Regions from separate parts of the Clostridium nitrophenolicum genome, predicted to be linked through region 3. Evidence: riboswitches for the same ligand, from Rfam matches in the RefSeq annotation. Region 3 holds a riboswitch; each other region holds the start of a gene.

Region 1 (3,217 bases), 520 kb from region 3:
ATATGTAAACAATATGAAAAATCCTTCAAAGGACTTCCCTAAGGGAATGATAGCTCTTGCAGTAATGGTTGCTGTAACAGCATTACTTGGTTCCTTTGCAATGGGAATGATGTTTGATCCAAACAATATTCCAAAAGACTTAATGATGAATGGTGCATACTATTCATTCCAGAAATTAGGACAATACTATGGATTAGGAAACTTTTTCTTAATAATATATGCAATTGCAAACACACTAGCACAAATTTCAGCTTTAGCATTCTCAATAGATGCTCCAATAAAAGTTTTATTGGCTGACGTTGATAACAGATTCATACCAAAGTCATTAACTAAGATTAATGAAAATGGTACACCAGTTAACGGATATAAGTTAACTGCAATATTAGTTGGAACACTTATAATAGTGCCTGCACTTGGAATAGGTGATATGACATCATTATTTAACTGGCTATTAAGATTAAATGCGGTAGTTATGCCATTAAGATACTTATGGGTATTCTTTGCTTACATGGCATTAAAGAAAGCTGAAGAAGGTAAGTTCCAGGCAACTTATCAGTTCACTAAAAACAAGACATTTGGATTCCTAGCAGGATTATGGTGCTTTGGATTTACAGCCTTTGCTTGTATAATGGGTATGTTCCCTAAGGGAGTTAAAACTTACTCAAGTGAATGGTACTTCCAAATAACACTTAATGTATTAACTCCAATCGTATTATTAGGACTAGGATTAATACTACCGATGATAGCTAAAAAGACAAATAAAGAAGAAACTGAAAATACAGTAGCATAGAAATTAACTCCCTAGTTAAAGGCAAATAAAACCTTTAGCTAGAGAGTTTTTTAGTCTTATAATCATTCCGTTTTTGACTGAATTTAATGGAAAAATTTTAAAAAATAAAATTGACCACTAGAACTTGATACAAACAAAATGGCAAAAATTGTTGAAAATAAAAGTCGTATATGGTAAAATATTCATGGTTAATATTACTTATAATTTAATTATATGGAAACAATGAAGAGCTTTCTATAAATGGGCACCATGAAAGCTTTGAGTTAGTGGTGCAACCGGCCTGTATTTATTAAACAGATATTATAATGTTGTCTGTTTATAATTTAGGCCTTTTTTTATAATTATATATATTTGAGAGGGGGAGTATATGATGTGGTTAACTACATCATATAAAGTGTATGGGGAAATTAGGACTAAAAATACTAAAAAGAGTAGGATTAATATTTATTTTTTCAATGATCATATTGTTTGCAGCTAATTTATTTATATTTCGCCAGGTGTCTTTAAAGATACAAGAGGATGTAGCAAACTGTGCTAGTAAAGCAGTGAGTTCTGTTGATGGAGATAAGGTAGACAAGATTATTAAAAATAAATCTATGAACAGTAAAGAATATAAAGAAATAAAGGAATCTCTTATAATATATAAAAATGATGCAGATGTAAAATTTTTATATATTATGGGTAAAGGAGAAGATAACAGTGCCTACACTTTAGTGGATGCAAACGTAAAGAAAAGTGACAATCTTGGTGAAAAATACGGCCTTGAAAAAGAAATGTCTGAGGCATTTGATGGAAAAATAACTTCTTCAAAAAATCCTGTTGAAGATAAAGATGGTATACTTATGTCTGGATATGCACCTATTAAAAACTCTTCGGGTAAGATTATAGCTATTATGGGAGCGGATATAGATGTACACTTACATACATATACTAAAAAGATTATGTACATAAGTCTTATAGCTACAGCTTTTATTATGTCTATTTTGACTGCTTTAATGACTTTTAGCTTATCAAAGAAAATATCATCAAATGTAAGAAAGATCAAATACGGACTTGATAAAATGTCACAAGGGGACTTAACAACTTCTATAAACGTTAGGAGTGGAGATGAAATTGAGGATATAGCGACATATGTTGATAAAGTCAGGATGGATATTAAAAAAATTATTGAAGATATAGGGTTAAGCTCAAATAGGGTAAAACAGCAGACAGAAAATCTATCTGCTACATCAGAAGAACTAGCAGTTGCTTCTGAAACAGCTGCTGAATCTATTGATGACGGTGCACGAAATCTAAATGTACAGTCGGAACAAATGTCAACTATAAGTAATGCAATGGATAATTTTGGAGGGAAAATTAATCAAATTTCATCATTAGCTGAGAAGTTAAATTCTGAAGTTCAAATTATAAATAATAAGGCACAGGATAGCAATAAGGATTTATTAATTTTTGAACAATCAATTAAGAATGTAAATTTATCTTTTGGTGATGTAAGAGATAAAATAAAAGGCTTTAGTATGCACCTAAATGAAATCAGTAAAATAACTAATATCATAAATAGTATTGCAGAACAAACGAATTTACTTGCACTAAATGCGGCTATTGAGGCTGCAAGAGCTGGAGAAAGAGGAAGAGGCTTCTCAGTAGTTGCTGAAGAAATAAGAAAGTTAGCAGAACAATCAAAGAATTCATCACAGAACATAAATTCTTTAATTGGAGTTATTATAAATGAGGGAGAGTTGATTACTGAGACATCAGAAGATATGAATTATAAGCTTAATGATCAGATGGTAAAGCTTGATAAGTCTACAGATAGTCTTAAGACAGTTATAACCTATATAGAAGGGATTTTTCCTAAAATTAATGATATACACAATAATATAGTTGTTATTAATGAAGAAAAACAAAAGATAATTGAAGATACTAAAGCTGTATCTTCTGCATCGGGGAATATTTCATCTTCTGTAGAAGAAATATCATCCTCTACTCAGGAGATAAGTGGTTCCTCACAAGAAATAGCAAGTGCAGCTGAGCAGCTGACTGATATAACACAGGATATGATAAAACATATAGATAAATTTCAAATTTCTGAAGTGAAATAAAATGTAATATAGCTTTAACAAAGGTTATATTAAATGCAAAAACTAAAGCACAAGCAATAGATAGTTATATAGATGTGGAACTATCAATTTCAATAAAAATAATAGAGAATTTATTATATGAGCCTGTATTCTAAGTTAGATGCAGGCTCTTTGATGTATTCAAAATTACATTTAATGTGAAATTATGATTCCGCAATTTTTCATTCCTTATAGAATCCTTATAATTAGCTATTATGATTTAATTGTACAGGAGGTTGGTAAGAATGAAGGATTTAATTTTAGAAACAAAAAATCTTTGTAAAACATTTAAGAAACAAAAGGTGGT
Region 2 (3,217 bases), 740 kb from region 3:
GTACTGGATTTGTTAGTTCAAAAAATGTTTCTGATTTTATCTTCCTCTCCTGTGAAGATGATATACTTGCAGAAGTACCTAAAACAAAGGACTTCTACGTATTACTTCTTTGTATCAACACAATAGTCTCCGCATGTATTCCGCTTTATTCAGTTTTCAAGGAACAACGGCTTGTCAGCCTGTCAAAACACACTGTATGACAGTATGCTTTGATAGATTGGCAATAGTTTAAAAGAAATGAGCGCATGAGAAAATCACATGCCCTTTTCCCTTAAATCTCAAAATCCAGTATCATTTGTAACAATGCTGTTGTAAGATGTTCCTGCCTGTCCTTATCCACAACGTAGTATTTCTTCCCGTATTCATCTGAAAGAATCTTTGTAGACAACTTTGCTATGTAACCCTCGTAATGTTTCAAAATCTTTTGCATCGCCATAGCGTCACCTTCTGTAGCTGCTTTAATTGTGGTATATGGCAGGAGATTTTTTTGTTTCTTCACAGGTCTTCACCCTCCAATCGCCTTTTTAATGTTGCCAAAGCACTGATACGGCTGCGGTAAATAGTGCTACGGTTTTTTCCAAGTTCCAATGCTATTTCAGCGTCAGACATTTCTAGAAAGTAGAACATCAGAAGAATGTTCCGTTTTTCTTCCGGTAGGCTGTCCAAAGCATTTGCAACCGCTTCATTCCCGACCTCCACATGGAATTTCAGAATCAGATAATACTTACCGTCCAGATGGTAGGTATCTAAAGTTTGCAGATGGTTCAGTTCCTTTTTCGGCAGTTCGGAAAACGGGCATTCTTTACGAAATTTTCTTCCGGAAGAACGGCGGCAGTTACTTTGTGTGCGAATCATGACCTTTCTTGCCAAACAATCAAATTGGTACTGAATAGTTGTCTGGAAATCACGGTTGGCCTGTTCTGTCAGCTCCTTTACCGGAATGGAATTGAAAGAAGATGGCTTCATAGAATATCACCCCCTTTCCAGCCAGCAGGGAGAGAAACTTCGGTTTCTCTTGCCCCCTTTCGCACTGACTCTCACCGGAGAGGTGATATTTGTTGCGTTTTTCAGAAAATATTTTGAGATATTTTTGAGAATCAAAAAAGGCACACAAACAGACTGTTTTTATCTGCATGTGTGCCTTTTTCATTTTTCTTATGTATTATTAAAAAACATATAAATGTTTGCTTTTTCCTATAATAAAGGAATACTTTTTTTACATTATTAGAAATTGGATTTAACTGACCAATCATACTATTCATGGGCTTGCCCCCTTGTAACTGCCATAAACCTAAATAGATAACCCCCTGTTTATTCTCTGTATAAGCCAAACCGTTACAGCAAGGTAACGGTTCCTCCCTTAACTGCTGGCAGTTATATACACGCATAAAAATACCCGCCAAACTCATGTTTTTTTTATTTGGCGAGTAGTTCATTTTGACTTTCGTCTATAAAGGTTTCTTCTAAATATATTCTCACTAAATGAGCAAAAGGAAAACCTGCCGTAAAGGGCAGGTTTTATACGTAATTCTTTACAGTAGCTAGACTATCATCGTGCTTTGACACCTTAGATCCTCGGCTTTGCGTCCTTGTCTTTCGGCAAGTTTGCCCTTTGACTAAATTCTATTTTATTTTCAAAATCTTGATGAGGATATAGAAATAGCGCCTCGATAATCTGATTTTTGTCATATCCAAGTGCTTTCATTTCATGTAGAAAGCGCTGTATTGTAAGCCGAACCAGTTCCTGACGTCTGCACATAATCTTTTGTTGATCTTTAATCACTAAATAACCTTTTCCTTTGTGGCTTTCCACCAAGCCTTCATGCACCAAAGAAATCATGGCATGCTGTACTGTGTTCGCGTTTACGTGAACTTCGGACGCTATTTTTCGTACTGAAGGAATTGGCATACCTGGTGCCAGTTCACCAGATAAAATCATATTTTGAAAGTGATTATGTAATTGCAAATAAATGGGTATCTCACTGTTGATGTTCATTCCACTGTCCGTCCTCCTGTATCATCCTTTGGCCTGTATCCAGATTTATGACTTGATCCGCCAGCCCACACATACGCTCGGTGAAAGTTATGATTAGGAGTACAGCCATGTAATGTATATCATCCTTCTTATGATTACTTCCTGTGTTTTTTTCCTGCATTTTTCGCTACCGTAGTTTTATCCTCGAAGCCTTTCATACAAAGCAACATAACGATTGATAGTGCTACCATAATGAGTAGGACACCGATTTCTACAGAAAGATTAAACGTGAGTGTACCGTCTCCCGTAAACTTGATAATTCCAAGGCCAGCGGTAATAGGATAGTAATCAGTCAATGCTCTGCCTGCTATAAAAATGCCACAGAAACCGTAAACAAATGCTAATCCAGTCCCGGCAAGAAAGCCGTTTTGTTTTCTACTAAAAAAAATGATGATAGGCAACACAGCCAGATAACAGCAAAGTCCTAATCCAATGAGTTGAAAGAACGATTTCATTATAAGAACCGGAGACATATCTCCATGGCAGAACAGCGCACCTAAGACAAATGTACATAGAAAGCTAAAAAAACCGTACAATGCAGTAACAAGCCCAACTGTAATCACTTTTCCCGCCAATAATTTACGAAATGGAATCGGTACAGTCAACATATTTTTCAATGTATGATCCACATACTCACGGTTTATGATATAGCCTCCGATCAGAACAATCATAAACGGAAAAGCCATGCTGAAGTTATTCCATATGACGCTGTTTGTATAACTTTCATACTGCATTATTTCATTACCACTGTTCTGCTGGAAAGCGGCTAAAAGTGCTGAAAACAACACGGCTACAATGCCGACCCAAAGAATGCTGTAGCGCTTAAGCTTTTGAAATTCTGTAATAATTATATTAATCATAGTTTCCTCCTAATCTTCCTGCTTTTTAAATATGAATGAAATCAGCAGGACTGATATTACCGCTATTAAGAACAGTATGCCTGCACAAACCGGAGTGGACAGCATATAGGGTTTTCTCATTGCAAGATATTCCGCGGTAAGTCCGCTCCAATAGGATGTCCACCAGCGCATAATGACTGGTGCGGGCAACACGGTAATAAGAGCATTGTTAGAAGCGAATTTTAACATGTTAAGTGATATGCCAAAATTTAAGATAGAATAAATAAAGGCAATTAAAATGGAAAAAATATAGCTTTTGTTGAAATAGACAATGAGAATAACC
Region 3 (3,217 bases):
GGAGCATACATTTTGTGAGCTGAAAATGCGAGAAAGTCTATGCATCTTTTCTTGTGTGAGGATTTCATGCGAACAGGATAATGAGGTACTAGTTGAGCTCCATCTACCAATATTTTTGCATTATAACTGTGACAGATGCTAGCTATTTTATATATTGGATTTTTATAGCCAGTAACGTTGGAAGCCCCTGTAACGCATACAAGCTTAACCTTTCCATTATATTCTTTAAGCTTACTTTCTAAATCATCTATTTTCAATTTTCCTAAATCATCTACGTCTATATAATCAACTTTAAATTTATTTCTCCAAGGTAAGTCATTAGAGTGATGCTCCATTCTTGTTGTTAGAATTACACAATCCTTATATATAGTTGAAACAGCAGAGGATAATTTATTTATAGCTTCAGTAGTGTTTTTTACATAAATAACTGTATTTTCACGATAATCGCAGTGAACAAAATCGCACACAATTTTTCTAGAATCCTCATAAATTTTAGATGAAAATATGGATTTGTAGCCTGTCCCCCTGTGAATTGATGAGTAGTACTTTGAAAAATCCATTATTTCATCTAAAACAGAATTAAGTGGAGGAGTAGTAGCTGCATTATCAAAATTTATAGCTATTATCGATTTCCCATTTTCGGTGGGAACTTTCTCATCTACACCAGCAACTATATTTCTATAATTAGATTTTGTTTTATCGTGAGACATGATAAATCACTCCTTATACTAATAATATGCAAAATTAATGCAGGGAGTGATTTTATTTATTACAAATATGAAATTATCTTAGATTTAAGTTATATTAAAGATAACTTATGAAATATAATAGAAATAGCATAAATAATTAAATGATTCAATGATGGAATTTACATCATTAAATATTAAATGTTGATTTTTTTGCTTTTATTTAGTAAAATTACATTGATTATTATGAATAGTTGTATTATTGTTTTTGTTTGTATTTATATAATAGTTCAGATATATTTAAAAGTTTTATAAAAGTTGGAAGCAATGAAAAATTCCTTTTATGTGGGCACCTTGGGAATTTTGAGCTAGTGGTGCACCCTGCCAACAATTAATTAATTAACATTAATTAATTGTTATTTTTTTTGAATTTATTATATAAAAGTTAAAACATAGAAGAGAGGAATTCATTATGTTAAAAATTTTGATTGTTGATGATTCTAATTTTTCTCAAAGAATAATGGCCAATTTAATAAAAAAGTATCTAGAAGATGTTGATATTCATTTTGCAAATGATGGACAAGAAGGAATAGAAGAATACAAAAAAATTAATCCGGATTATGCCTTTGTAGATTTATTGATGCCAAATATGAGTGGAAATGACATGATAGGGTTAATAAAAGAGTTTAAAGCTGATGCAAAAATAATTGTAGCTTCTGCGGACGTACAAAAAAGAGTTAGAGAAGAGATAGAAGGATTAGGTATAATGTCATTTATAAATAAACCTTTTAATGATGAAAAAGCAAAACTTATATGTGATATGATAAGGAATGATTTAAAATGAATGATACTGCACTAAGAAAAGATATGTTAAAAGAATTATTCAATATAAGTGTTGGTAAATCAGCTAGCATTCTTTCAGAAATAATTGATAAAAAAATATTGTTAAATGTACCTGATATAGAGATATTGGACATAAAAGATAACAAAATTCAATTGGATAAATATTTTAATGATATTATAGAAGGCGCTATTATGGTGTCCTCAATTTCCTTCAAAGAAAGATCAGCTGGAAGAGCCAGCCTGATTTTTCCTGCCGATAAAATGAGAAACTTTATAAACCTTTGTCTTCATGAGGAGAGCAAAGATGAATATTGTGATTTGAATTTTACAGATATAGACTTTGATATTATAAAAGAGGTAGGAAACATAGTTTTAAATTCTATTATTGGAGAAATTGGAAATTATATAAATATAAAGTTTAATTATATGATACCTGAAATAAAAGTGTTTAATAGTATGGATATCGAAGAATTCATAGAAAATGAAGAATATGCATATATTTTAATGCTATATGTAACCTTTAATATAGAGGATTCAAAGATTGAAGGAGCTATTGTAATTAATTTGACATTAAAGTTCTTAGACGAGATATTGAAAAAAATATATATGATGGAAGCTGATTTTAATGGATAAAATATTACGTGATACATTAGATTGTATAGACGAAGGAACTATAGTATTAAATGAAAAATATGAAATATTATATTGGAATAATTATATGGAATATTTGACTGGTATAAAATTGGAAAATGTACTTCAAAGGAACATATATAGCGTTTTACCAGGCTTAAATAAAAAATATTTTAAAGATTTAATACAAAATATAATGCAAAATGAATGTAAAATGTTTCTCTCGGCGGCTATGCACAAGGATTTGATCAGCATTGATAAAAAATTAAATTTAAAAATAAGTAAATTGAGAAGTGACGACAGGAATGTTATTCTTCTTGAGTTTATTGATGTAACCAATCAATTTCTTCATATTGAACAGTTAAGAAAATACGTTCATGATTTGTATCTATTAAATAAGGAATTAAAAGAAAAAGAAAAGATTATAAAAAATTTAGCTTATTATGATAAGTTAACAGGTGTTGCAAATAGAACATTATTTTATAAATATGCTGAGAAATTTTTAGATGGTGCCAAAAGAAACAACAAATTGTTAGGATTGATGTTTATAGATGTCAACAAATTTAAAAACATAAATGACACATATGGACATGAAGTAGGTGATAGAGTTCTTGTTAGAGTTGCTGATATATTAACGAAAGCTACAAGAAAAAATGACGTAGTTGCTAGATATGGTGGAGATGAATTTTTAATATTATTACCGGATATAAAAAGCTTTAATAATTATAAATCTATAGTTTCGAGAATTATTAATAATAAAAACAAAATCATAAATGATGAAAAACAAATAAATATATCATTAAGTATTGGAGTTAGCTTTTATCCGAAGAATGGAGATAGTATTGATGAATTAATAGTAAAAGCTGACAAGGCAATGTATGTTGCAAAAAATAAAGATGGGGAAGATAATTGCTTTTGTGATATAGGGCTATAAGGCCGAAAATTGACTTACATCCCGGGCTATATTTCCAAACTTCAGTTCATTAAAAACTTTTAGCTTTGGAAACATAGCCCTTTGTGTAAGTCAATTTTCTAGTTTTAAACCTTATAGTGTATAA
Region 4 (3,217 bases), 700 kb from region 3:
GAAATTGTTTGAGTAGTGTTTGATATTTCCTCCATAGCTTTACTTTCTTCTGTAGCTATAGCAGCTAATGTTTCACTTGAACTTAACAAACATTTGGCAAATTCAGCGGTTTTATTAAATAAATTACTTATATTTTCATTATTCTTTTTAAGTTCCTCTTCACTTTTTTCAATAGAGTTTAGTAGTTTAGATGAAAAAGATGTAAAAGCTATAATAGCAAATGAAACTAGGAATATAGAAATTATCCTAAGTATCAATTCTCTTAAAAGGAACTGATTTGGTAATGTATAAGGATTCATAGTAAACAATATAATTTCTGAGACAATACTTAATATAATAGAAATTATGTTCATTTTATTATCCAAAAATAGGGAACCGAGTAAAATAAAATAAAATACTGTTACCCAAAGCTCTTTGGATGGAATTATTAAACCCATATATATGTAGTTTGTATAGGAAGCCACAAGTATAACGATTTTTAGATTATTGAAGAATTTATTGTTTAGCTTTTTATCTGCAACTGCTAGCTTATACATAACGTTGAGAATAATTAGTTCAAAAATACCTAGTAAAAATAATGCAATTAAATAAGGCCAACTAACTTCATTATACAAGCCAAGTAGTTTCATTATAGGAAACATTGACCCTGCAAGTAATGCACTTATAGAATAGATAACTATAACAAATTTTAATGTTTGCTCTTGATATTTAATTATAGTGTTTGAATTGGTTTGCATATAATTACTCAACTCCTTGAAATTACTACCATTTATACAGTAAGGTTCCTATACTATATCCAGAAGCCACAGAGCAGAATACAACTATATCATCTCTATAAAATTTTTTATATTTTAATCTGTCATCTAAGGCCATAATAGGACTTGTACACCCAGTATATCCATATTTATTTCCAATGAAGGTTGCCTTACTTATATCGGCGCCAAGTTTCTCTAAAGTTAGCTCAAGATCTACCCGTGAAAATTGTGACATAAAATAATGGTTAACGTCATCAGGCCCGTATCCGTAGTCCTGTAAAAGTTTTGTAATTGTTTCACTCCATTTTTCTGAAAGAAAGCTAAAATCGAATGGTTTCCAAAGCATTTTTTTATCTTCTGAATCTATACTGCTATCAGGAATATTTGACATTCCGCATCCGGGCATGGTTACAGACCAATAGTAAGAATCGTCTGTAAACATTCTAGAACCTAAAATACCTCTTTCTTCCTCTTCCTCTTTTCTCTCAAGAATTATTGCAGCAGCGCCGTCAGCAGAACAACCAAAGGCTACCATGTCATCTTCTCTAGCTAGTTTACTTATTAATAATGATCCAACAACTAATACTTTCTTATATTTATTGTCAGTTTTAAGATATCTTGCTGCTACATCTATACCTGTTATCATACCTATACAATTACAGTTAACATCGAAAACTGATGAAACATTCTCTGCTTTAAGCTGATTTTTAATTAAAAGGGCGCAGCATGGTGATAAATATTCAGGTGTATCAGACACTGAGATAATCATATCGATATCAGATGCAGATAATCCTGCGCTTGCTAAAGCCTGGTTAGATGCTTGAACTGCCATGCTAATAGTAGTTTCATTCTTGTCAGCAAGTGTTCTAATTTCTCTTCCTAGCTTGCCCATAAGTGCTGCAGCGTGGTCTTCAAGTTGATATTTTTTAAAGTGTTCAACGAAATAGTGATTGTCCAACTGTCTGTTGGGATGATATGCTCCCACTCCAATTATGTGTACATTTTTATGCATAGTAACTCCTCCTAATAATTTGCTGCAAAAACAAAAAAATAGCAATGCTAAGCAATGCCATTTTTAAACAGCGATAACCTAGCAACCTGACAATCATGGGAAAATATCCTTTAGACTCATGGCTTTGCGTCCTTACCTTTAGATAAGTTTGCCTTTATTAAGTTTAACTATTATTTTGTTTAAGCTACTATTTAATAACCGTTTTAATTATACCATAATTTTCATAAAACTCAATATATCTATTAAATGATATGTATAATATAATTATGCATATCATTATAATCTGAAAATAACAGGAGGATATAAATAGCATGTTTATAGATGTACATACTCATATAGATCAATATAGCAAAGAGGATTTAAAAATGGCTATAAAGGAAATAAATGAAAATAAAATATTGAGTATAGCTAATTCCATGGATATGGAATCTTATATAAAAAGTAAGAAAATATCTGAAATGTGTTCTTATATAGTGCCTACTTTTGGGATACACCCATGGAAAGCAAAAGGTTGTGAAAAAGACTTATGGACGCTCATTCCTTATATAGAAGAAACTCCAATTATTGGAGAGATAGGCCTTGATTTTTTTTGGGTGGAAGATAAAACAAGTTTTGAATCACAAATAAAAGTATTTGAATTTTTCTTACGTGAAGCTAAGCGGCTAAATAAGGTTATAAATATCCATACTAAAGGTGCTGAGGAAGAGGTTTTAAAGCTTTTGGATAAGTATTCAATGAGTAGAGTAATAGTTCACTGGTATTCTGGTCCTAAGAATGTGTTATATAAAATGATAGATAGAGGATACTATTTTACAATAAGTACGGAGCTTTTTTATTCAGATATTATAAGGGAAATAGCAGCAATTGTACCTGTAGATAAAATGTTTGTAGAAACTGATGGGCCGGGAGCAGAAGAATGGTTGAGCGGTAATATAGGAATGCCCAAATTAGTTTTAAGGATTATGAAAACACTAGGTGAGATGAAAAAACTGACCTTTGAGGAAATGGAAAAACAGATGGAAGATAATTTTAGTACCTTAGTTGGAAAGGATATATAGAGTTTAAGGTCTTAAGTTAGCTTTGACATAATTATCTATAAAATGATATAATGACAATCAGTAGAGATTATTACGTTCGACCCTTTTCCAGGTTGGGAGAAGGGTTTTATGTATTTGTAGACAGGCAACTTATAATTTGTAGTATTTTAAATATTGTTATCAAAGCAATGATTTTTACAAAAATATATATCTAATTGATTAGGATGTGTAATTAGTGAAGAATTATAGTAAGTCAATTAATGGGATAATATCTGTTATTTTTCAGTTAATATTAATTTTATTATGGCAATTAGTTGTGGATAAAGGAGGAATACCTAAGTATATTCTTCCATCTCCTAAGGACATAATAAATACTCTTTTTAGAATTATGCCAGATTTAAAGCCTCACATTT

What was found. A riboswitch is a leader RNA that binds a small molecule or an ion and turns the genes downstream of it on or off. The one in region 3 is predicted to bind cyclic di-GMP.
Region 1: linked by a shared signal. The riboswitch ahead of ACZ5N4_RS09330 (methyl-accepting chemotaxis protein) and the one ahead of ACZ5N4_RS11830 (response regulator) in region 3 are both predicted to bind cyclic di-GMP.
Region 2: linked by a shared signal. The riboswitch ahead of ACZ5N4_RS15540 (hypothetical protein) and the one ahead of ACZ5N4_RS11830 (response regulator) in region 3 are both predicted to bind cyclic di-GMP.
Region 4: linked by a shared signal. The riboswitch ahead of ACZ5N4_RS08550 (ketoacyl-ACP synthase III) and the one ahead of ACZ5N4_RS11830 (response regulator) in region 3 are both predicted to bind cyclic di-GMP.

The regions. Positions count from the first base shown of each region.
Region 1 covers NZ_AP042469.1:2,008,118-2,011,334, forward strand. The annotation lists gene ACZ5N4_RS09325 (amino acid permease) at 1-790, shown strand, start outside; cyclic di-GMP riboswitch class II at 997-1,079, shown strand; gene ACZ5N4_RS09330 (methyl-accepting chemotaxis protein) at 1,189-2,892, shown strand; gene ACZ5N4_RS09335 (lantibiotic protection ABC transporter ATP-binding protein) at 3,156-3,217, shown strand, end outside.
Region 2 covers NZ_AP042469.1:3,264,354-3,267,570, forward strand. The annotation lists gene ACZ5N4_RS15530 (helix-turn-helix domain-containing protein) at 272-499, opposite strand; gene ACZ5N4_RS15535 (RNA polymerase sigma factor) at 496-966, opposite strand; gene ACZ5N4_RS15540 (hypothetical protein) at 1,098-1,409, opposite strand; cyclic di-GMP riboswitch class I at 1,534-1,620, opposite strand; partial or broken gene ACZ5N4_RS15545 (GntR family transcriptional regulator) at 1,793-1,996, opposite strand; gene ACZ5N4_RS15550 (ABC transporter permease) at 2,131-2,895, opposite strand; gene ACZ5N4_RS15555 (ABC transporter permease) at 2,905-3,217, opposite strand, start outside.
Region 3 covers NZ_AP042469.1:2,523,768-2,526,984, forward strand. The annotation lists gene ACZ5N4_RS11825 (aminotransferase class V-fold PLP-dependent enzyme) at 1-710, opposite strand, end outside; cyclic di-GMP riboswitch class II at 998-1,081, shown strand; gene ACZ5N4_RS11830 (response regulator) at 1,159-1,530, shown strand; gene ACZ5N4_RS11835 (chemotaxis protein CheC) at 1,527-2,162, shown strand; gene ACZ5N4_RS11840 (GGDEF domain-containing protein) at 2,155-3,093, shown strand.
Region 4 covers NZ_AP042469.1:1,828,106-1,831,322, forward strand. The annotation lists gene ACZ5N4_RS08545 (methyl-accepting chemotaxis protein) at 1-737, opposite strand, end outside; gene ACZ5N4_RS08550 (ketoacyl-ACP synthase III) at 763-1,767, opposite strand; cyclic di-GMP riboswitch class I at 1,845-1,930, opposite strand; gene ACZ5N4_RS08555 (TatD family hydrolase) at 2,079-2,825, shown strand; gene ACZ5N4_RS08560 (ABC transporter permease) at 3,040-3,217, shown strand, end outside.